Linked DNA regions of Arthrobacter sp. ERGS1:01. The protein of the gene in region 1 binds, or shares a complex with, the protein of each later gene. Links are inferred from orthologs where the notes say so. Each region holds a gene or a part of one and is shown in the gene's direction. Other genes may lie near its edges.

The links.
Region 2: the proteins of secY (region 1) and secA are in contact, whole or in part, in a crystal structure (PDB 3DIN), measured with the Thermotoga maritima proteins. The link is inferred for Arthrobacter sp. ERGS1:01 from one-to-one orthologs. Residues at the interface, in WP_004081795.1 of Thermotoga maritima: Glu108, Gly109, Glu110, Glu111, Ala236, Glu237, Arg238, Arg239, Ile240, Thr241, Ile242, Gln243, Tyr244, Ala245, Arg246, Arg247, Val248, Thr249, Gly250, Arg251, Arg252, Val253, Tyr254, Gly256, Ala257, Ser258, Thr259, Tyr260, Leu261, Pro262; in WP_004082002.1 of Thermotoga maritima: Glu261, Ala262, Arg263, Lys300, Ala301, Arg302, Thr303, Ile304, Ile305, Leu323, Tyr324, Asp325, Pro326, Val329, Ser330, Tyr333, Ile336, Lys340, Phe345, Val349, Glu363, Phe364, Tyr374, Ser375, Gly376, Gly377, Glu393, Ile395, Thr482, Ser483.

What each region holds. Positions count from the first base shown.
Region 1 is NZ_CP012479.1:3,249,798-3,260,063, reverse strand. Bases 2,424-5,258 are described here. They hold secY (preprotein translocase subunit SecY), read left to right. Parts: upstream 2,424-3,095; coding sequence 3,096-4,421; downstream 4,422-5,258. Other genes in these bases: map (type I methionyl aminopeptidase), read left to right, coding at 5,099-5,258; AL755_RS18680 (adenylate kinase), read left to right, coding at 4,427-4,987; rplO (50S ribosomal protein L15), read left to right, coding at 2,424-2,875. Also shown: rplE (50S ribosomal protein L5), read left to right, coding at 1-66; rpsH (30S ribosomal protein S8), read left to right, coding at 152-550; rplF (50S ribosomal protein L6), read left to right, coding at 574-1,110; rplR (50S ribosomal protein L18), read left to right, coding at 1,113-1,484; rpsE (30S ribosomal protein S5), read left to right, coding at 1,511-2,188; rpmD (50S ribosomal protein L30), read left to right, coding at 2,188-2,400; more of rplO, read left to right, coding at 2,402-2,423; more of map, read left to right, coding at 5,259-5,935; AL755_RS18670 (glycerophosphodiester phosphodiesterase), read left to right, coding at 6,139-6,861; AL755_RS18665 (carbohydrate ABC transporter permease), read left to right, coding at 6,862-7,830; AL755_RS18660 (carbohydrate ABC transporter permease), read left to right, coding at 7,827-8,789; AL755_RS18655 (ABC transporter substrate-binding protein), read left to right, coding at 8,845-10,203. UniProt on the Escherichia coli protein: The central subunit of the protein translocation channel SecYEG. Consists of two halves formed by TMs 1-5 and 6-10.
Region 2 is NZ_CP012479.1:2,760,039-2,770,811, reverse strand. The notes cover bases 5,078-8,419. They hold secA (preprotein translocase subunit SecA), read left to right. Parts: upstream 5,078-5,441; coding sequence 5,442-8,219; downstream 8,220-8,419. Other genes in these bases: AL755_RS16440 (Rv3235 family protein), read right to left, coding at 8,292-8,419; AL755_RS16450 (winged helix-turn-helix domain-containing protein), read left to right, coding at 5,078-5,302. In the rest of the region: MtrAB system histidine kinase MtrB, read left to right, coding at 1-382; AL755_RS16465 (LpqB family beta-propeller domain-containing protein), read left to right, coding at 407-2,155; AL755_RS16460 (ComF family protein), read left to right, coding at 2,282-3,196; hpf (ribosome hibernation-promoting factor, HPF/YfiA family), read left to right, coding at 3,324-4,028; more of AL755_RS16450, read left to right, coding at 4,076-5,077; more of AL755_RS16440, read right to left, coding at 8,420-8,918; AL755_RS16435 (LysM peptidoglycan-binding domain-containing protein), read right to left, coding at 8,969-9,727; AL755_RS16430 (hypothetical protein), read left to right, coding at 9,854-10,450; AL755_RS16425 (helix-turn-helix domain-containing protein), read right to left, coding at 10,447-10,668. UniProt on the Escherichia coli protein: Required for protein export, interacts with the SecYEG preprotein conducting channel.

The sequences.
Region 1 (10,266 bases):
ACCGATGACGAAGGCCGCGCGCTGCTTAAGGCGCTTGGCTTCCCGTTCAAATCCGAAGATAACTAATCTACGTAAAAGGTCCGTTCGGCCCGTGCGCAAGTAATTGCGCGACGGGTGAAGGAAACCGTTACGAGGAAGGGCAAGCGCCCAAATGACAATGACAGATCCTGTCGCAGACATGCTTACGCGTCTGCGCAACGCAAACTCGGCACACCACGACACCGTGTCCATGCCGTTTAGCAAGCTCAAGGGCCACGTCGCCGACATCCTCAAGGCAGAGGGCTACATTGCTGCCTGGAAGGTTGAAGACGCCGAAGTTGGCAAGAAGATGACCATTGACTTGAAGTACGGTCCCAGCCGCGAGCGTTCAATCGCCGGCCTGCGCCGCATCTCCAAGCCCGGACTGCGCGTTTACGCGAAGTCCACCAACCTCCCCAACGTTTTGGGTGGGCTGGGTGTCGCCATCTTGTCGACGTCTTCCGGTCTGCTGACCGACCGCCAGGCTGCCAAGAAGGGCGTGGGTGGGGAAGTCCTCGCCTACGTCTGGTAGTAGAGAGAGAAGGGAAAGAACTTATGTCACGTATTGGACGTCTCCCCATCTCCGTGCCTGCCGGCGTCGAAGTCAAGGTTGAAGACAACCTGGTTTCCGTCAAGGGCCCGAAGGGAACGCTGGAGCACACTGTGCCCAGCCCCATCGCGGTTGCTCTCGAAGAGAACACCATCACGGTTACCCGCCCCAACGATGAGCGCTCCTCGCGTTCACTCCACGGCCTGACCCGTACCCTCATTGACAACCTGATCATCGGTGTCACCAAAGGCTACGAGAAGAAGCTGGAAATTGTTGGTACCGGTTACCGCGTAGTCGCCAAGGGCAGCAACCTGGAGTTCGCTCTGGGTTACAGCCACCCGGTTGTCGTTGAGGCACCCGAGGGCATCACACTGACTGTTGAGGGCCCCACTAAGCTCTCCGTGTCAGGCATTGACAAGCAGCAGGTGGGCGAAGTTGCTGCCAACATCCGCAAGCTGCGCAAGCCCGACCCCTATAAGGGCAAGGGCGTTCGTTACGCTGGCGAGATCATCCGCCGCAAGGTCGGAAAGGCTGGTAAGTAACCATGGCACTGTCCGTAAGAGGAAAGTCCAAGGCCGCAGCACGCGGCCGTCGTCACCTGCGCGTTCGCAAGCGCATCAGTGGCACCACCGTACGTCCGCGTCTGGTGGTCAACCGCTCCGCACGTCACATGTTTGTCCAGGTCATCGACGACACCCAGGGCCTGACCCTGGTGTCGGCATCGACGCTGGAAGCAGACATGCGCTCCTTCGACGGTGACAAGACCGCCAAGGCCAAGCGCATTGGTGAGCTCGTTGCCGAGCGCGCCAAGGCTGCAGGCATTGAAGCTGTTGTGTTTGACCGTGGCGGTAACCGTTACCACGGCCGTGTTGCAGCTGTCGCTGACGGCGCACGTGAAGGCGGTCTGGCACTGTGACCGAAAACATTAACAAGGAGAACACTGTGTCAGAAGCAACTGCCGCTGACGGTGCAGCCGCTAAGACTGAGACTGCAGCAGCCGACGGCGGCCGTGGCCGCGGTGGCCGCGACGGTGCTCGTGGAGGCCGCGAAGGCGGTCGCGACGGCGGCCGTGGCCGTGGGCGCGATGGTGGCCGCGAGGCCGAGAAGAACCAGTTCATCGAGCGCGTTGTTAACATCAACCGTGTTGCCAAGGTCGTCAAGGGTGGTCGTCGCTTCAGCTTCACCGCTCTCGTGATCGTCGGCGACGGCAACGGCCTGGTTGGCGTTGGCTACGGCAAGGCCAAGGAAGTACCCGCGGCAATCGCCAAGGGTGTTGAAGAAGCCAAGAAGACGATGTTCCGCGTACCGCTGATCGGCAAGACCGTTCCGCACCGTGTCCAGGGTGAAGCCGCTGCCGGCGTCGTCCTGCTGCGTCCGGCTGCTGCCGGTACCGGTGTTATCGCCGGTGGTCCGGTTCGCGCCGTACTGGAATGCGTTGGTGTCCACGATGTGCTTTCCAAGTCACTCGGTTCCTCCAACGCCATCAACATTGTTCACGCAACGGTTGATGCACTGAAGCGCCTGGAAGACCCCAAGGCTGTCGCGGCTCGCCGCGGCCTGCCCTTGGACGAGGTTGCTCCGGCCGTGCTGTTGCGCAATATGCAAAAGGCGGGTCTGTAATGACTACACCGAAGAACATCAAGGTTTCCGAGAACAAGCTGGAAATCACTCAGATCAGGGGCCTCGTTGGCGCCAAGCAGAACCAGAAGGACACCCTTCGCTCATTGGGTCTCAAGCGCATCGGTCACACCGTTGTCCGCTCGGCTGACGCAGTGACTGCAGGCATGGTCAACACGGTTCCGCACCTGATCAAGGTTGAGGAGACTAAGTAAAGTGGCTACTGAGAAGAACACTGTTGAAAAGCAGAACGCTCTGAAGGTTCACCACCTGCGTCCCGCGCCGGGCGCCAAGACGGCTAAGACCCGTGTTGGCCGTGGTGAGGGTTCCAAGGGTAAGACCGCCGGTCGCGGTACCAAGGGTACCAAGGCCCGCTACCAGATCAAGGCTGGCTTTGCCGGCGGCCAGCTGCCGCTGCACATGCGCCTGCCGAAGCTGCGTGGCTTCAAGAACCCGTTCCGCGTCGAGTTCCAGGTTGTCAACCTGGACAAGCTGAACGAGCTCTTCCCCGAGGGTGGCGTTGTCACCGTCGATGCACTGGTTGAGAAGGGCGCCGTTCGCAAGAACCAGCCCGTCAAGGTGCTGGGCACCGGCGACATCACCGTCAAGGTTGACGTCACCGCCCACGCATTCTCCACCAGCGCAGTGGAAAAGATCACTGCTGCAGGCGGAACCACCGTCGAACTGTAAAAAGTTCACAAATGCGCACATCTAGCGATTAGACTCTTGGTGGGTGGAGCTTATGCTCCGCCCGCCAGGGGTCTTTTGCGTATTTGAGTGAACGTGACTTTAGCCGGCGCTTTAGGCTCAAAATCGGTCACAGTTTCAGTGCGAGCCAGATCACCCACTAGAATCTTTCCTTGGGCTTCAATTGTGAACCCACCTTCATCACTACACATCAGGAGGACGCTTGCTTACCGCATTTGGCCGCGCCTTTCGCACGCCTGATCTGCGACGCAAGTTGTTGTTCACGCTGGGAATCATTGCAATCTTCCGCTTGGGTGCTTTCATTCCCTCGCCCGGAGTTGACTACCGTAACGTCCAACAGTGCGTGAACGCTGCAAACACAAGCGAAGGTCTTTACCAGCTTGTGAACTTGTTCAGCGGCGGCGCCTTGCTGCAGGTTTCCATTTTTGCCCTGGGAATCATGCCCTACATCACCGCGAGCATCATCGTCCAGCTCCTGCGCGTGGTCATTCCCCGCTTCCAGGAACTGCACCTTGAGGGTGCGCAGGGCCAGGGCCAGCTGACGCAGTACACGCGTTATTTGACCATCGCCCTCGGCCTGCTCAACGCCACCACCCTGGTGACCCTGGCCCGTTCCGGCCAGTTGTTCTCCGGCTGTGGCGCCGCAGGCAGCGCAACCCCGCTGATTCCCAATGACAGCCTGATCACGATCCTGCTGCTCATCATCACCTTGACCGCCGGCTCCGGTTTGATCATGTGGATGGGCGAGCTCGTCACCGAAAAGGGTGTCGGCAACGGCATGTCCCTGTTGATCTTCACGGCCATCGCCGCGCAGTTCCCCACCTCCCTGGGCGCCATCCTGAAGACCCAGGGCTGGGGCACCTTCCTGACCGTCATGGTCGTTGGCCTGGTCGTCGTCGCCCTCGTGGTGTTCGTCGAGCAGTCCCAGCGCCGTGTCCCGGTGCAGTACGCCAAGCGCATGATCGGCCGCCGCACCATGGGCGGCACCAGCACGTACATCCCGATCAAGGTCAACATGGCCGGTGTTATCCCGGTCATCTTCGCCTCCTCGATGCTGTACCTGCCGGCACTGCTGGCCCAGTTTGCCACGCCGAAGAACTCCACGAACATCCCCGGTTGGGTCGAGTGGATCAACAACTACCTCACGCGTGGCACGCACCCGATCTACATGCTCCTGTACTTCGCCCTGACCATCGGGTTTACGTACTTCTATGTCGCGATCACTTTCAACCCGGAAGAGGTCTCTGACAACATGAAGAAGTACGGTGGGTTCATTCCCGGCATCCGCGCCGGCAAGCCCACGCAGGACTACCTGCAGTACGTAATTTCACGCATCACCCTGCCGGGATCGCTGTACCTGGGCATCGTTGCCCTGATCCCGCTCATTGCCCTGGTCATGATTGGGGCAAACCAGAACTTCCCGTTCGGCGGTACCTCGATCCTGATTGTGGTGGGTGTCGGGTTGGAGACGGTCAAGCAGATTGATGCACAGCTCCAACAGCGCCACTATGAAGGGTTATTGCGATGACAAGAATGCTGATCATTGGACCTCCCGGTTCGGGTAAGGGAACGCAGGCTGAACGCATCTGCGTCGAACTTGGCATTGTTGCCATTTCCACGGGCGATATCTTCCGTGCCAACGTCAAGGGCGAAACACCCTTGGGCATCGAAGCGAAGAAGTACATCGACAACGGTGACTTCGTGCCGGACAGCGTGACCAACCGGATGGTGCGTGACCGGCTTTCCCAGGACGACGTCGCCAACGGCTTCCTGCTCGACGGTTACCCGCGCACCACGGCCCAGGTTGATGAGCTTGACGACATCCTCGGCACGGCCGGCGTCGTGCTCGACGTGGTGGTGCAGCTGACCGCCGACGACGAGGAACTCGTCAAGCGCCTCCTGGGCCGCGCCCAGGAGACCGGCCGCAGCGATGACAACGAAACCGTCATCCGGCACCGCCTGGACCTGTACCGCGAACAAACCGAGGTTGTGGTTGCCCGTTATGCGGAGCGCGGCATCCTTGCCAAGGTTGACGGGCTCGGGGACATGGACGACGTCACGGCACGCATCATGGACGCCATCAAGAACGTCTAGTTCGACACGTTTTATGAGCTGCGGCCTGCACCGCATGCCATGCTAGAAGGAGGGCTCCTTCCCGGTACCGGGGAGGGGCCCTCAAACATTCGTCAAGTGAAGGGACCCGTCATGGCGTTTGGCCAGCAACGGATTGAGTACAAAACCATCGACCAGATGCGCATCATGCATCGCAGCGGCCTCATCCTCGATGACGCCCTGAACCAGACGATCGCAGCCGTTGCACCGGGCGTCACGACCGCCGAGCTGGACGCCATCTTCGCAGGACTCCTGAAGAAGGCCGGCGCCACCTCCAACTTCCTGGGCTACTACGACTTCCCGGCCTCCATCTGCGCCTCCGTGAACGAGGAAGTGGTGCACGGCATCCCCGGCCCGCGCGTGCTCAAGGCCGGTGACATCATCTCGATCGACGGTGGCGCCATCGTGGAAGGCTGGCACTCCGATTCGGCGCGCACCACCATCGTCGGCGGCCCCGACGCGGAGGACCCCGCCGACCGGCGCCTCAGCGACATCACCGAGGAGAGCATGTGGCGCGGCATTGCCGCCATGGCCTCCGCCAAATACGTGGGCGACATTGGCGACGCCATCGACGAGTACGTCTCCTCCCAGCCCGGCACCCCGCTGGGCATCCTGGAGGACTACGTGGGCCACGGGATCGGCTCCGCCATGCACATGGCCCCCGACGTGCTGAACTACAGCTCCAAGCACCGCGGCCCCAAGCTCAAGCCCGGCATGTGCCTGGCCCTGGAACCCATGCTGGTGCGCGGCGGGCTCGAAACGAAGACCCTCAGCGACGACTGGACGGTTGTCACCACCGACAAGTCCCGCGCCGCGCACTGGGAACACTCCGTGGCAGTCCATGCCAAGGGGATCTGGGTGCTGACGGCGGCCGACGGCGGCGCGTCGCGCCTTGCGCCGCTCGGCGTCACCCCCGTGCCCCTGGGCTGAGCGAGGGTTCCACTCTTGTGCCCCGGTCCCGACGACTCTCGTCCGGACCGGGGCACAACTGTTTAAGTTGCGTTTCCCTGCCGTCCAGACGGTCGACACCCGGCGTGCTGTACTCGTCGGTAGCTTGGTCATGAACCCGTCGGGAACACCGCCAGCAAGGCGGAAAGTTCGGTAGCGGGAAGACCAATGAGGAGCACGCGGATATGCGTATCTATGCCCATCGGGGAGTCTCCGCACACCTTCCGGAAAACACCCTCGCCGCCTTCTCGAAGGCACTTGAGCTTGGCATCGACGGCATCGAACTGGACGTCTACCTGTCCGCGGACCGGGTTCCCGTGGTCATCCACGACGACACGGTTGACCGGACCACCAACGGCACCGGACCGATCTCCGACTTCACCGCCCGGGAACTTGGCCTGCTCGACGCCGGCGGCGCCCAGCACGTGCCCACCCTGGACGAGGTCCTGGCCCTTGCCGCCGGTAAGGCACGCGTCAACATCGAGCTCAAGGACGCCACCGCCGTCGCGACCGTCCTGGACGTGGTTGGCGCACACCCCGGGCTTGACTGGTTCGCGTCCTCGAGTGACTGGGATGCATTGGTCGAACTGGCCGGGCTGGCCCCGGACGGCGACTGCTATCCGACCACCCTGGGGCTCTCCCTTGAGCCGGGTGGCCCGGGCGGAGTGCGTGAGGCCATCGACTTTGCCCTGGCACATGGCGGCTCGGGAATTTCCATCTGGGAGGGATCGTTGGACGGGCCCGCCGTCGAGGACGTCCATGCCTGCGGCCTTGAGGTGTGGGCCTGGACCGTCAACGACCCCGGGCGGGCGCAGGAACTCACGGACCTTGGCGTTGACGCGCTCTGCACCGACGATCCCGAACTGATCCGCAGCGCCCTGCTCCCGTCCACCGCACCGGGCCGCTAGATGGCCACCTTGCAAGGAGCCCCGCGAGGCACCCGACGCGCGCCGTACGCCGGCACCCCGGGAACGCCCGCAAACCGCAGGAAAGGGGCCCTTTCGCCGAGGGCGCGCCGCGACGCGTGGGTGTTCCTCGCCCTGGCCCTGCCCAACCTGTTGCTGATCGCGTTCTTCACCTACCGGCCGCTGATCGCGAACATGTACTACTCCACCCTGGATTGGACGCTGGGATCCGCGGACGCCACAGTGGTGGGGCTGGGCAACTACCTTGAATTCTTCACCTCGGCGGATGCCCCGGCCGTGCTGGGCGCCACGGCGGTCTTCACGGTGGCCACCGTGGGCGGGTCCATGCTCCTGGGGATGCTCGTGGCCGTGGCACTGAATCAGAAGGTGCCCGGGCGCACCCTGGCCCGCTCCGCGGTGTTTGCCCCCTATGTGCTTTCCGGCGTGGGCGTGGGCATGGTCTGGCTGTTCATCTTCGATCCCGTCTACGGGGTGCTTTCCTGGGTGCTCCGCGGAATCGGCATGGCCAGCCCGCAGTGGATCAACGACCCCAAGCTCTCACTCGTCATGGTCATCATCGTGTACGTGTGGAAGAACCTGGGCTACTGCGCCGTGGTCTATCTTGCCGGCCTGCAGTCGATGCCCCAGGACGTCATGGAGGCCGCCGCGCTCGACGGCGCCGGCCCGTTCCGGCGGTTCCGCTCGGTGACGTTCCCGTTGCTATCACCCACCACCTTCTTCCTGCTCATCACCACGCTGCTGGGCTCCCTGCAGGCCTTCGACATCATCAAGATCATGACGCCCACCGGCAACGGCACCGGCACGCTGATCTTCGAGGCCTACCTGCAGGCGTTCGGCGCCTACAACCGGGCCGGCTACTCGGCGGCCATCTCCGTGGTGCTGTTCGTGCTGTTGCTGATCATGACGGGGCTGCAACTGCGGTTCGTCGAACGAAAGGTGCACTACGCATGAGCACCAAGACCGCCACTGCCGCCACCACTGCCCAAGCCAAGGCGGGGCGCGCCAACACGGCGCAGGCCGGCACGGGCCGGGCCGGTAAGGGCCACCCCGCGCCACGGCGCCGGAACCATCCGCTGTCCCCGGGGAACCTCTCCCGCACCATCGCCACCAGCTACCTGCCGCTGATCCTGGCAACGCTCGTGGTGGTGGCCCCGCTGGCCTGGATGGTGCTGTCCTCGCTCAAGGGACCCGGGGAAATCATCACGACGGACCTGACGGTGCTGCCGCGCAACCCGACCCTGGAAAACTACGGGCTTGCGGCGACCACGGTGCCCTTCGCCAGGTTCTTCCTCAACAGCGTCATCGTCACCGTGGTCGGCTCCACGATCAAGTGCGTCCTGGCGATCCTGACCGCTTACGCCCTGGTCTTTGTCAGCTTCCCGTTCAAACGCGTGATCTTCCTGGCCATCCTGGTGGCACTCATGGTGCCGCCGCAGGTCTCGGTGCTGCCCAACTACCTGTTCATCGCCGGCCTGGACGGCCTGAACACCTACTGGGGCATCATCCTGCCGGGGCTTGGCACGGCATTTGGCACGTTCCTGCTGCGCCAGCACTTCCTGACCCTGCCGGCGTCGATCCTGGAAGCGGCCGAAATCGACGGGGCCGGGCACTTGCGCCGGCTGTGGCAGGTGGTGGTCCCCATCTCCGGGCCCAGCATCGCCACGGTGGCGCTCGTGACGGTGGTGGGGGAGTGGAACGACTACATCTGGCCGCTCATCGTCACGGACAAGCCGGAGATGATGACCCTCCCGGTGGGCCTGACCCTCCTCGCCAACAGCGACTCCACGGCACAGGCGTGGGGCGTGCTCATGGCGGGCGCCGTCATCGTAATCGTCCCGATCCTGCTCATCTTCGCCGCCCTTCAACGCTTCATCGTCGACGGCCTCACCCAGGGCTCCGTCACCGGATAACCAACTCATCACCTCACACCCACAAGGAACGAACCAGATGAAAGAGAACATCACCATGTCACGAGCAATGAACCGCAGGAACTTCCTCACGGTCACGGGGATCGGACTGGGCGCGGCGGCATTGGCTGCCTGCGGCGGACCCAACACGGCGGGCACCGCCGCCAAGGCCTCGATCACCGACTGGTCCAAGGTGACCCCGGCCGCCAGGATCACGTTCATGTCCAGCCACCCGGGGCAGTCCGCCGACATCGAGGCCGCGCTGATCAAGGACTTCGAGGCCGCCAACCCCGGCATCAAGGTTGATCTGGTCACGGGTGGCGCCAACTATGAGGAAGTGGCGCAGAAGTTCCAGACGTCCCAGGCAGGCTCCAACGTGCCCGACGTCGTTGTGGCCTCCGATGTCTGGTGGTTCCGTTACGCCATCGCGGACACCGTGATGCCTCTCGATGAGCTCCTGGCCGCCGTGGGGGATAAGACCGAGAAGTTCAACACCACCTTGTTCGGCGACTACAAGTACGCGCAAAAGCACTGGGCCGTGCCCTTCGCCAGGTCCACCCCGCTGTTCTACTACAACAAGGACCACTTCAAGGCTGCCGGCCTGCCGGACCGCGCACCCACCACCTGGGACGAGTTCGCCACGTGGGCGCCCAAGATCCAGGCCGCCAACGCCAAGAAGTCCGGCTACCAGCACGCCTACCAGTACCCCGCCCTGGCCGGTTACGCCGGGTGGACGCTGCAGAATGTGCTCTGGGGCCAGGGCGGCGGATGGTCGAAGGAATGGACCATGACCGCCAACTCCGCGGAGTCCGTCAAGGCCCTCCAATGGGTCCAGGACACCATCGTGAAGGACGGCTGGGCCGGGGTCTCCTCCAAGGATGCGGTCTCCGACATGACCGCCGGTGCCGTCAGCGCAACCGTCAGCTCCACGGGCGACCTGGTGGGCACCCTCGCGGCCGCCAAGACGGCCGGCATGAACATTGGCGTCGGCTTCCTGCCCGGCGGGGCCGTATCCGCGTCCCCTGTCTGCCCCACGGGCGGTGCCGGCCTGGTCATCGCGGCCAAAACCTCACCGGAACGCCAGCTGGCGGCCGCAAAGTTCGTCTCCTTCGTCACCAACGCCGCCAACACGGCCCGGTTCTCCGCCGCCACGGGCTACATGCCCGTCCGCACGGATGCCGACATGACGGACGTGTTGGCCAAGACGCCGCAGATCAAGGTGGCCCTGGACCAGCTGGGCGTGACCCGCAGCCAGGACTACGGCCGGGTGTTCCTGCCCGGCGCCGACCTGGAGATGGCGAACGCGGCGGCCAAGATCATGAATGAAAAGGCCGACGTCGCCACGACACTCGGTGCGCTTCAGGACAAGCTGGAGGGCATCTACGAGAAGACCGTCAAGCCCAAGCTGAAGAGCTAATCCGCGGCGGCCGGGCGCATTTGTCCCTGTTTGGTCCTAGCATGGTCACGACGGCACCACCTC
Region 2 (10,773 bases), 490 kb from region 1 along the record:
GGCCCGCGCCCGCACCACCGGCGGCAGCGGCCTGGGCCTTTCCATCGCCATGGAGGATGCCCGGCTCCACGACGGCTGGCTGGACGCCTGGGGCGTGCCGGGAGAAGGCGCCTGCTTCCGGCTGACCCTGCCCCGCAAACGGGGAGGCGTGCTGACGCACTCGCCCGTGCCGTTGCCGCCCGACGGCGGAGTGGCCGCGACCGCCGACAGCCTGAACACCGGGCCCATCACCACCAACACCGGCTCCTTCGGGGTGGTCGGCGCGCTGGGCAGCATCCACCCGGCCACTGCCATCGACATCGGCAAGTCCGAAAGCCGGCACGAGGACCCCGTTGCGCCCGCGGCGGCACCCCGCACGGACTCCACGACGACGGGATACTAGGACATGGAAGGGACACGGAAAGCCATGATGGGACAGCGCTTGGCGGCAAACCGCAGCAGCCGGGCACGGCGAAAAGGCGTCGCAGCCTGGTTGGTGATGGTCGTCGTCGTGCTTTTCACGGCGGCCGCATGTGCCGCGATTCCCATCAGCGGGCCGGTGGGAAAGAGCGATCCGCTGGCGCCCCGCAACAACTCCGTGAACATCAACTTCCAACAGTTCGCACCCGTCGAGGGCGCCTCGCCGGAGAGCATCATCAGCGGTTTCATTGACTCCGGCACCGGGATCAACGACGACTACCAGGTGGCGCGGCTGTACCTCACGGCCGGGCTGGCACAGTCATGGGCGGCGGACAAACGCACCCTGGTCTACAAGAACACGTTCTCGGTGGCGCCCGGCAAGGAAAAGGACTCCTACGAGGTCACCTTCGACGTGGTCTCCACGGTGGACGCGACGGGGGTGCTGACCCCGGCCGCGGCCAATGCCAAGGAAACCATCGAGATGAAGCTTGTCCAGGTGGGAGGCCAGTGGCGCATCAGCGAAACCCCCGACGGCGTGCTGCTGGCGGACGCAAACTTCCAGACCCTTTTCAGCCCCGTTTCCCTGTACTTCTATGACCCCACCTTCACCTACGGCGTGCCCGACGTGAGATGGCTGACGGCGCGGTCTTCGCGGGCGTCCACCGCCATCGTCAAGGCCATGCTGGGCGGCCCGGCACCGTACCTGAAGGGCGCCGTGGTGAGCGCCTTCCCCAGCGGCATTTCGCTGGAACGCGACTCCGTGCCGGTGAACAACGGTGTGGCGAAGGTGGGCCTCGTGGCGCAGCCCTTGTTGGAGACAAGCGTGCGCCAGCGCCAACAAATGCGCGCGCAGCTGCTGGTCACCATGCAAAAGGCGCTCAACACCGTCACCGACGTCCAGTTCCTCGCCGATGACCGGGAGGTGGACATGGGAGGCTCCTCCGATTCTGTCCCGCCCATGATCATCGACAACCCGGTGCCGTCCACCCAGGTGGCGTTGTCCAAAAACGAACTGGTCAACTTCGACGGAACCCAGATTTCCGCCATCGCCAACGTTGGCCCGATCGCCGATCTGGCACCCTCGGCGCCCGCGGTGTCGTACTCGGGCAAGCAGTACGCGTTCCTTTCAAGCGGCGGAAACCGCATCTACAGTGTGGCCGCCGGCCGGTCGCCGGCCACGGCGATTTCGGGCGTGGCGCTCACGCCGCCGTCGTTCGCGCCCAACGGCTGGTTGTGGTCGGCGGAGGGCGACGGCTCCGGGACGGTGATGGCCATCAACGCGACCAACGGCGTCAAGGACGTCACCCCGGTGGTGCTGACGGTTCCGTGGCTGGTGGGCCGGCACGTGACCACGCTGCGCATTTCCCGGGACGGCACCCGCGCCCTGGTCATCTCCGACGCCGGGGGAGAGACCCAGGTGTCCGTCACGGGCATCGTGAAGGCCGGCGAGGCTCCCAAGGAGCTGACCGCGCCGATCACGCTCCCGCAGGCCGGAACGCCAACCCTGGGCGTCTGGGTGGGCGACACAAGCGTCGCCGTCATGGAGCCGTCGGCAACCCTGCCCGTCGCGATCGACGTCCTTGACCTGACCCGGGACCCCGTGTCGCTGAGTGAGCTCATGGGCATTGAATGGCTCAGTGCCGGGTCCGGGGTCCGCAACGTGCACGCGCAAAGCGCCACCGAGCTGTTCACGCTCATCGGCAACAACTGGGAGGTCTCCACCAAGGGCCTGCGGCAGGCGTCCTTCGCCGGCTAGGGTTCCCGGCCTGCCGTTGGGCCATCCGTTGGCAACCTCCCTCCACAGCCCAGGCGTGTCGATGCGTCGTGCACAAGTTGCCCTGTCCCCGCTGACGACGGCGGCGCTCGGGCGGATCCTTGAACCATGGATGCAAAGCAGCGGCACCCCGGGGTCCGGGACGCTCCCGGCACCGGTGCCGGCCGCCACCGCGGCACGGCCGGTACGTGGCGGGCTCGGACAATGCTCTGGTGGGCTGACGCCTGGCGGGAGTTCCAATTCCTGGTGATGCCCGCCGAATGCGTCGTGTGCGGGTGCGACGACGCGGCCCTGTGCGCGCCGTGCGCAGCCGCGTTGCGGCGGCAGACCCGGACACCGTTTCGGGCCGAACACGGTGCCGATGCGCTGATGAGCATCTTCGGGCACGCCCTCCTGCCCGTGGTGGCAAGCGGCGAGTACCGGGACGGGCTGTCGGCGGCCATCCTGGCGTTCAAGAATCACGGCCGCACCGAACTTGGACCGGTACTGGGCCGCTGCCTGGCTCGCGGGATTGCGGCCCTGCCGGAGTACGTCCCGGGCACCCGGGGCCGCCCGCTTGTCCTGGTGCCCGTCCCGAGCACGGGAACGGGGTGGCGCCGTCGCGGCTACGACCCCGTCGCGGTGCTCCTGCGGGCGCTGGAGCGCGAGCGCAGGTTGCCGGCCGGCGTGTCGGTGGCACCCCTCCTGGGCGTGAAGATCCGGCTGCCATGGCACCGGCACCACCAGAAGGGACTGGGCCGCGCCGCACGGCGCGCAAACGTCCGTAACACAATGCATATCAGGGGCCGGCCGCTGATGTTTTTTCGGCCCCCGGCGACCATTGCGGGGGCCTATGTGGTGGTGGTTGACGACGTCCTCACCACGGGGTCAACCGTGCGCGAAGCGGCTCAAACACTGGAAAACGCGGGGGCCCTGGTGTGCGGCGAGGTGGTCCTGGCGGTGGCCGGGGCGCCGGCTTCGGATGCCGGTGAAGCACCGTTCCCAAGACGCGCCGAAAATAGTTTTGCCGCAAAAGATGAATAAACGGATGCGGTGAACTAACGTGAGTGAACGGGTACCTCTTTCGAGGGGAAACCACCCGTCGGCGGCCAGGAGCGTAGCTTGGATTGCTAGCCGGCCGCCGTGTCACCGAAGTTATTTGGAGGGCACCATGGAGTTCATGATCAGCGGTCGCAACCTGAGTGTTTCAGACCGTTTCCGCGAATACGCCGGCGAGAAGCTCGCGAAGATCGAACAGCTGGCCAACAAGGTCCAGCGGGTTGACGTGAAGGTCTCCAAGGAGACCAAGTCCCGTACTGCAGAGTCCCCCCTCACGGTGGAGCTGACCGTTGTGGGCCGCGGCCCGGTAATCCGCGCGGAGGCAGCAGCCGCGGACAAGTTCGCTGCTTTTGACCTGGCCTACGGAAAGCTTTTGGAGAGGCTGCGCAGGGCCAAGGACAGGAAGAAGGTCCACCACGGACGGCACGCCCCCGTCGCCGTGAACGAAGCCACAGGATCGCTGACTCCCGTCAGCAGTTCCGAGCCGATCTACGCGCAGAGCGCGCCGGCCGCCGTGGAGGAAAAGTCTCCCTACGACATTGAAAACGACATCCCGGCAGGAGATTCGCCGGTGCTGATCCGCCGGAAGGTGTTCCCGGCCGCCGCACTGACCCTCGATGACGCCGTCGACAACATGGAATTGGTCGGTCACGACTTCTACCTGTTCATCGACTCCTCCTCCGGCATCCCGTCAGTGGTCTACCGCCGTCGCGGGTGGACGTACGGAGTCATCTGCCTGGATCCCAATGTGGAGAACGCCGAAGGGGCCGAGGAAATCTCCGCCTACCGTTCGCCGGATGAGCCGGCCCGCGTGTAATGTCTACGCAGATGCGTAAGCGTGAAAGAGCCTAAGGAGCCACAAACATGGGTGCAAGCCTGAGCCTGTCACAGGCCCGGCGAATTGCACTCGGCGCCCAGGGACTTGCAGGAGTCCGGCCCACCCAACCCGTCAGTGCACGGGTGGTGGGCCGGACTTTTGCGCAACTACAGCTGGTGCAGATCGACTCCGTCAACATCGTGGCCCGCAGCCACTTCCTGCCGTTCTTCTCCAGGCTCGGCGACTACGACCGCGACATCCTTTCCACCCTGGCCGGCACCGCCCCACGGAAGATGATGGAATATTGGGCCCATGAGGCGAGCTTCATCCGGCCCGACCATTTTCATGACCTCAAAATGTGGCAGAACCGCCAATGGGTGGGTGGCGGAAACCTTGACCCGGCGCTGCGGGCCTCGCTCGAGGAACAAATCCTGTCCCTGCTGGCGCACAGCCGTCCGCTGACCGCCCGTGAAGTCAAGGAACGGATTGGCCATGAAGAGGTCAAGAACACGGACGAATGGGGCTGGAACTGGAGCGCCGTCAAACGCACCCTCGAAGGCCTTTTTGAACGCGGCGTGGTGGGCGCCGCCTCCCGCAACGAGCAATTTGAGCGCCGCTACTCACTCGTGGACAAGGTCCTGCCGCCGGCGCTGCGGCTGGCTCCGGGGGACGACGCCGACCCGCAGCTGAAACAAGACGCAGTGGACCGGCTCATCGAGGCCGCGGCCCGGGCGCACGGCATCGGCACGTCGCGGTGCTTTGCCGACTACTTCCGGCTCCCGCACAAGGAAGCCGCCGCCGCAGTGGCCCGGCTCGTGGACGACGGCGTCCTGGCGCCGGTCACCGTGACCGGCTGGGCTGCGCAGACGTACCTGCATGCGAGTGCCAAAATCCCGCGCCGGGCCCAGGGCCGGGCGCTGCTGAGCCCCTTCGATTCCCTTGTGTTTGAGCGGCGGAGGCTCCTGGAGTTGTTCAATTTCCACTACCGGCTGGAAATCTACACTCCGGCAGCCCAACGAAAATTTGGATATTACGTCCTGCCATTTCTGCTGGGCGAGAACATGGCCGCCCGGGTGGACCTGAAAGCGGACCGGCAGGCCGGCCGGCTCCTGGTCAGGGGCGCCTTCGCCGAACCGGACGCCCCGGCCGAAACCGCGGCCGAGCTGGCCGAGGAGTTGGCGCTGATGGCAGGATGGCTGGGACTCGAAGACGTCGTCGTGCTTCCCCACGGGGACCTCGCCGCGGCACTGGGCCGCGAGGTGGGACACCGCTGACGGTAACGGCATACGGGCAGTCACCAGCGGACTCCCAGCCAAAACCACGCCGGGCATGCAAGACTGGACGTTTGGTGTGCGTCTTCTCACGTAGACTAAACACGCCACTTTTAGGCAGCCATAGATTGGGAGCAATTTCGTGCCATCACTTCTTGAGCGGGTCCTTCGAACAGGCGATCGCAAGACGCTCAAACGACTCACCGTGCTCGCAGACGCCATTGATTCGCTGGAGGATTCTTTCCAAACCTTCACCGACGCTGAGCTGCGTGAAGAAACGGAAAAGCTGAAGCTGCGCCACAAGGACGGCGAGACGCTCGATGACCTGCTGCCCGAGTCCTTCGCCGCCGTGCGCGAAGCATCCTCGCGCACCCTGGGCCTGCGCCACTTCCGTGTCCAGCTCATGGGTGGTGCCGCCCTGCACCTGGGCAACATTGCCGAAATGAAGACCGGTGAGGGAAAGACCCTGGTCGCCACGGCGCCGGCATTCCTGAACTCGCTCGGCGGCAATGGCGTCCACGTGGTCACGGTCAACGACTACCTGGCCCAGTACCAGTCCGAGCTCATGGGACGCGTGTTCCGCTTCCTGGGCCAGACCAGCGGCTGCATCCTCTCCAACCAGGACCCGTCCGTGCGCCGGCTCCAGTACGCCGCGGACATCACCTACGGCACGAACAACGAGTTCGGCTTCGACTACCTGCGCGACAACATGGCCTGGAGCAAGGACGAGCTCGTCCAGCGCGGCCACAACTTTGCGATCGTCGATGAAGTCGACTCGATCCTCATCGACGAGGCCCGTACCCCGCTGATCATCTCCGGCCCGGCCTCCGGCGACGCCAACCGCTGGTACGGCGAATTCGCCAAGGTGGTCCTGCGCCTGGACAACGAGACCGACTACGAGGTCGACGAGAAGAAGCGCACCGTCGGCGTCCTCGAAAACGGCATCGAAAAGGTCGAGGACTACCTGGGCATTTCCAACCTGTACGAGTCCGCCAACACGCCGCTCATCGGCTTCCTGAACAACGCCATCAAGGCCAAGGAACTGTTCAAGCGCGACAAGGACTACGTCATCATGGACGGCGAGGTGCTGATCGTTGACGAGCACACCGGCCGCATCCTGGCCGGGCGCCGCTACAACGAAGGCATGCACCAGGCCATCGAGGCGAAGGAAGGGGTGGAGATCAAGGCCGAGAACCAGACCCTGGCCACCGTGACCTTGCAGAACTACTTCCGCCTGTACGACAAACTCTCCGGCATGACCGGTACCGCCGAGACCGAGGCCGCCGAATTCATGGGCACCTACTCCCTCGGCGTGGTCCCGATCCCCACGAACAAGTCCATGCAGCGCAAGGACCAGTCCGACCTCGTCTACAAGAACGAGATCGTCAAGTTCGACGCCGTCGTTGAGGACATTGCCGAACGCCACGAAACCGGCCAGCCCGTCCTGGTGGGTACCACCAGCGTCGAGAAGAGCGAATACCTCTCCAAGAAGCTGTCCGAAAAGGGCATCAAGCACGAGGTCCTCAACGCCAAGAACCACGCCCGTGAAGCGGCGATCGTGGCCCAGGCCGGACGCCGCGGCGCCGTCACCGTCGCCACCAACATGGCCGGCCGCGGTACCGACATCATGCTCGGCGGCAACGCCGAATTCAATGCCGTCGCCGCGCTGGCCGCCAAGGGCCTGGATCCCGAGGAAACCCCGGAGGAGTACGAGGCCGCCTGGCACGAAGCCTTCGAGGCCGCCAAGGACGCCGTCAAGGACGAACACGAGGCTGTCCTGGAAGCCGGCGGCCTGTACGTGCTGGGTACCGAACGGCACGAATCCCGCCGCATCGACAACCAGCTCCGCGGCCGTTCCGGACGCCAGGGCGACCCGGGTGAATCCCGCTTCTACCTGTCCCTGACGGACGATTTGATGCGTTTGTTCAACTCCGGTGCCGCCGAGCGCCTCATGTCCCGATCCTCCATGCCCGACGACGTCGCGCTGGAATCAAAGCTCGTCTCCAAGGCGATCGCCTCCGCCCAGGGACAGGTCGAGGCCCGCAACGCCGAACAGCGCAAGAACGTGCTCAAGTACGACGACGTCCTCAACCGCCAGCGCGAAGCCATCTATGGCGACCGCCGCCGGATCCTCGAGGGCGACGACCTGCACGAGAAGGTCCAGTTCTTCCTCGAGGACACCGTGAACGAAATCATCGAAGCCGCGATTGCCGAAGGGCACCCCGGCGACTGGGACTTCAACACGCTGTGGACCAACCTGCGCACCATCTACCCGGTTGCCGTGACCCCGGACGACCTTGCCGAGGAAGCCGGCGGACCCGGCCGCATCACCGCCGAAATGCTCAAGACCGAACTGCTCTCCGACGCCCAGGTGGCCTACCGCGAGCGTGAGGCCGCGCTCGGCTCGGAAACCATGCGCGAACTCGAACGCCGCGTGGTGCTCTCCGTCGTCGGCCGCAAATGGCAGGAACACCTCTACGAGATGGACTACCTGAAGGAAGGCATCGGCCTGCGGGCCATGGCCCAGCGCGACCCCCTGGTCGAATACCAGCGCGAAGGCTTCGAGATGTTCCAGTCCATGATGGCCGCCATCCGTGAGGAGAGCGTCGGCTTCCTGTTCAACCTCGAGGTCCAGGTCGAAAACGCACCGGAGACCGCCGTGGGCGTCGTCGCCGAAGCTCCCGCCGGCCTTATGGACCGGGTTGCCGGAGCATCCGAGGCCGACCACAACCACACCGGACCGCGGATCACCGCGCCCGGCCTGGAGGAGCCGGCCAAGCCGGCCCAGTTGCAGTTCACCGCACCGGACGCACAGGGTGACGCCGAAACGCACGTTGAACGCCGCTCCAGCGGTGACGGCCTCCCGCCGTCCGCCAAGCGCGCCGGCAACAAGACTGCGAAGAAGAAGAAAAAGCGCTGACCCAAGCCTGACTTAGGTGCCAAACAGCAAAAGAGCGGTCCGCTTGCGGGCCGCTCTTTTGCGTCCCCGGCGTCAGCCGATCTGCAGGGCCGTGACCTTCCACGTGCCGTGGCTTTCCTCGAACCGCATGGCGATGGCGCGGAACCGGGTCTTGTCGGCAATGACGACGTTTGTCTCGTAGATGCCGGGTGCAACTGCGCTGGCGTGGATGGAATGCACCACCGGCTGGTGGTGCAGGGTACGGACGTTCCCATCCGAATCCGCGTGGCTTTGATGGCGGCTCTGGACCTGGCACGCCTGTGCGTAAAGTCGGGCCCGGGTGGTCAGGGCGTTGAAGCACCTGATGTCCAGCCACCGGGAGAGCTGCTGGACCGAACGGACGCCGCTGAGCACCTCCAGGGCGGCCAGGGCGATCGTTCGGGTCATCTCCGTCAGGAGCGCCCGCTCCGAGGCCATGGGATCCAGGGCGCGTGCAGCTTCGGGCCCTGACCCAGCCGCCGGGCCGGCCTGTTCAGCCGGGCCCGTCACGGCGCCGTCGGCCTGTTCCGCGAGCCGGCCCGCGCCGGGACGTTGGCGCATCTTCACCACGGTCCCAAACGAATCCGCGGCCGTGCTCCCCGCGGCCTGGACAGCGGGCGCCGGCCGGGTGGTCAGCGGGGGAAGCCCGGAGGCTGCGGCAGGTATGGCAATGATGCTCATGACGTTCTCCTTTGAACCGTTCAGTAATCGATGGTGGATCCGTGGCCGGGCTAACCTGCCGGGGCGTGCAGCACCTGCCCGGGCAGGATGACGTTTGGATCGGCGCCGATGACGCCGCGATTGACCCGGTACCATTCGGGCCAGGCCTGGGCCACCTCCACATCGCTGGCGTATGGACCCAGGGCGGCAGCCACGATGGACCACAGGCTGTCACCGCCCTGCACCACCACGGGGTCGCCGCCGTCGATTGCCGGGGCCGGCTGGCGTGTGGCCGGCCGTGCCAGGGCGCCGGGATCCGCCGCAGGGGCCTGTGGGGTCCACGCAGGGTCGACCGGCTTTTGAGGTGCGGGAGACGTAACGGCAGGCCCTTTGGCTGTTGGTGACGGGGCCGGGTGCAGCGGGGCGGCCGCGACGGATTCGGCATGCCAGAGCGGATCAATCGGGCCGACGGGGGACGCGGCCAGGGCCAAGGGGGCGGACAACAGATTCAGGCCCAGGACCGCGGCGGCCAGGCGGCGCATGAATGCCGGCGACCAAAGGGCGGCGGCGGAGGCGATCCGGCCCTTCCCGTGAAGGGCCGCAACGGTGGAAACAACGGCACACGCCATGGCCAGCAGCCACCACAGGGCTACGGCAATGCCGGTGCCGGCGGCCAGGGCGCCGATGGCCTCGTCCATTTCCAACGGCCCGGCGAAGCTGCCGCCGGAAAAGCGGAGCCGCAGTACGCTGGCCCCGGCAAACACCAGGGAGGCCCCCAAGAGGAGGATCGCCGCGGTCATGCCCGCATCCGCTCCGGTCTGGCGTTTCATGACCTCACCCCTTTTTGATGTGTTTAGACATCGTTTGATCTTCTTAGATGGTCTATAAATTATTTTGAACCCGGATAGTTGTGGTTGTCCATACCTTTTGGTGAAGCTGTGGATAGCTGTTTCCTGTTGACCGGGCCACCGTTCGCGGCCTACCGTGGCGACATGCGATGGGACGCACTTTTTGGGGATCTGGACGCCCAGTGGCATGCCGCGACGCAGCAGGACCTCGAACGCGAAGTCAACGAACTTTCCCGGGTCGAATCGGCGCAGGCCACCCTGGCGGACGCCCTGCGCGGCGCCCTGGGACGGGAGATTTCAGCGGTCGCACGCAACGGCGTCGCCCATCACGGGCAACTTCAGAGGGTTGAGGCGCAGTGGGTCCTGTTGGGTGACGGGGCGAGGTCGGTCATCCTGCCCATCCACAAATTGCTGCGGGTCCAGGGCCTGGACGGTGCCCGGGTGCCGGCGTCCGGGCGGCTGCGCCACACCCTGGCTGCAGCCCTGCGGGTATTGGCCAGGAACCGGGCCGTGGTGCTTCTTGAACTTGATTCGCTGCAACCCACCCGGGTGCGCGGCGTCCTGGACCAGGTCGGCGCGGACTTTGTGGTGGTCATGCAATTGGCCGACGGCGTGGGCCGGGGCAGGGACAACATGCAGGGCAGCGTCGTCCTCCCGCAGGACGGCCTGCTGTCCATCATGTCCTCGGCGGAGAATGAACTCTAGACGCTGCGTTCGCTGCTGTTCTCCGCCGCCAGCATGGCCCGGGCCGCCGCGTGGCGGTCTTCGATGAACTGATCAAACTTGGCCGCGTCAACACGCCACTGGCCGCGACCGCCAATTTGGAATGCGGGGAGTTCGCCACTGTGCACCAGCCCGTAACAGGCCGCCGCGGAGATTTGCAGTTGTTCGGCCACGTCGGCCAGGGTCAGGAATCTTGGCATGTCTAAAGTATCCTCCCGTTTGACCCGATTTGCAGCAGTTATCCACCGTTTGTCCGTGCCGGTTCCCGGAAACTGTTCCGTGCTGTGTTGTCCACAGATTTCCGC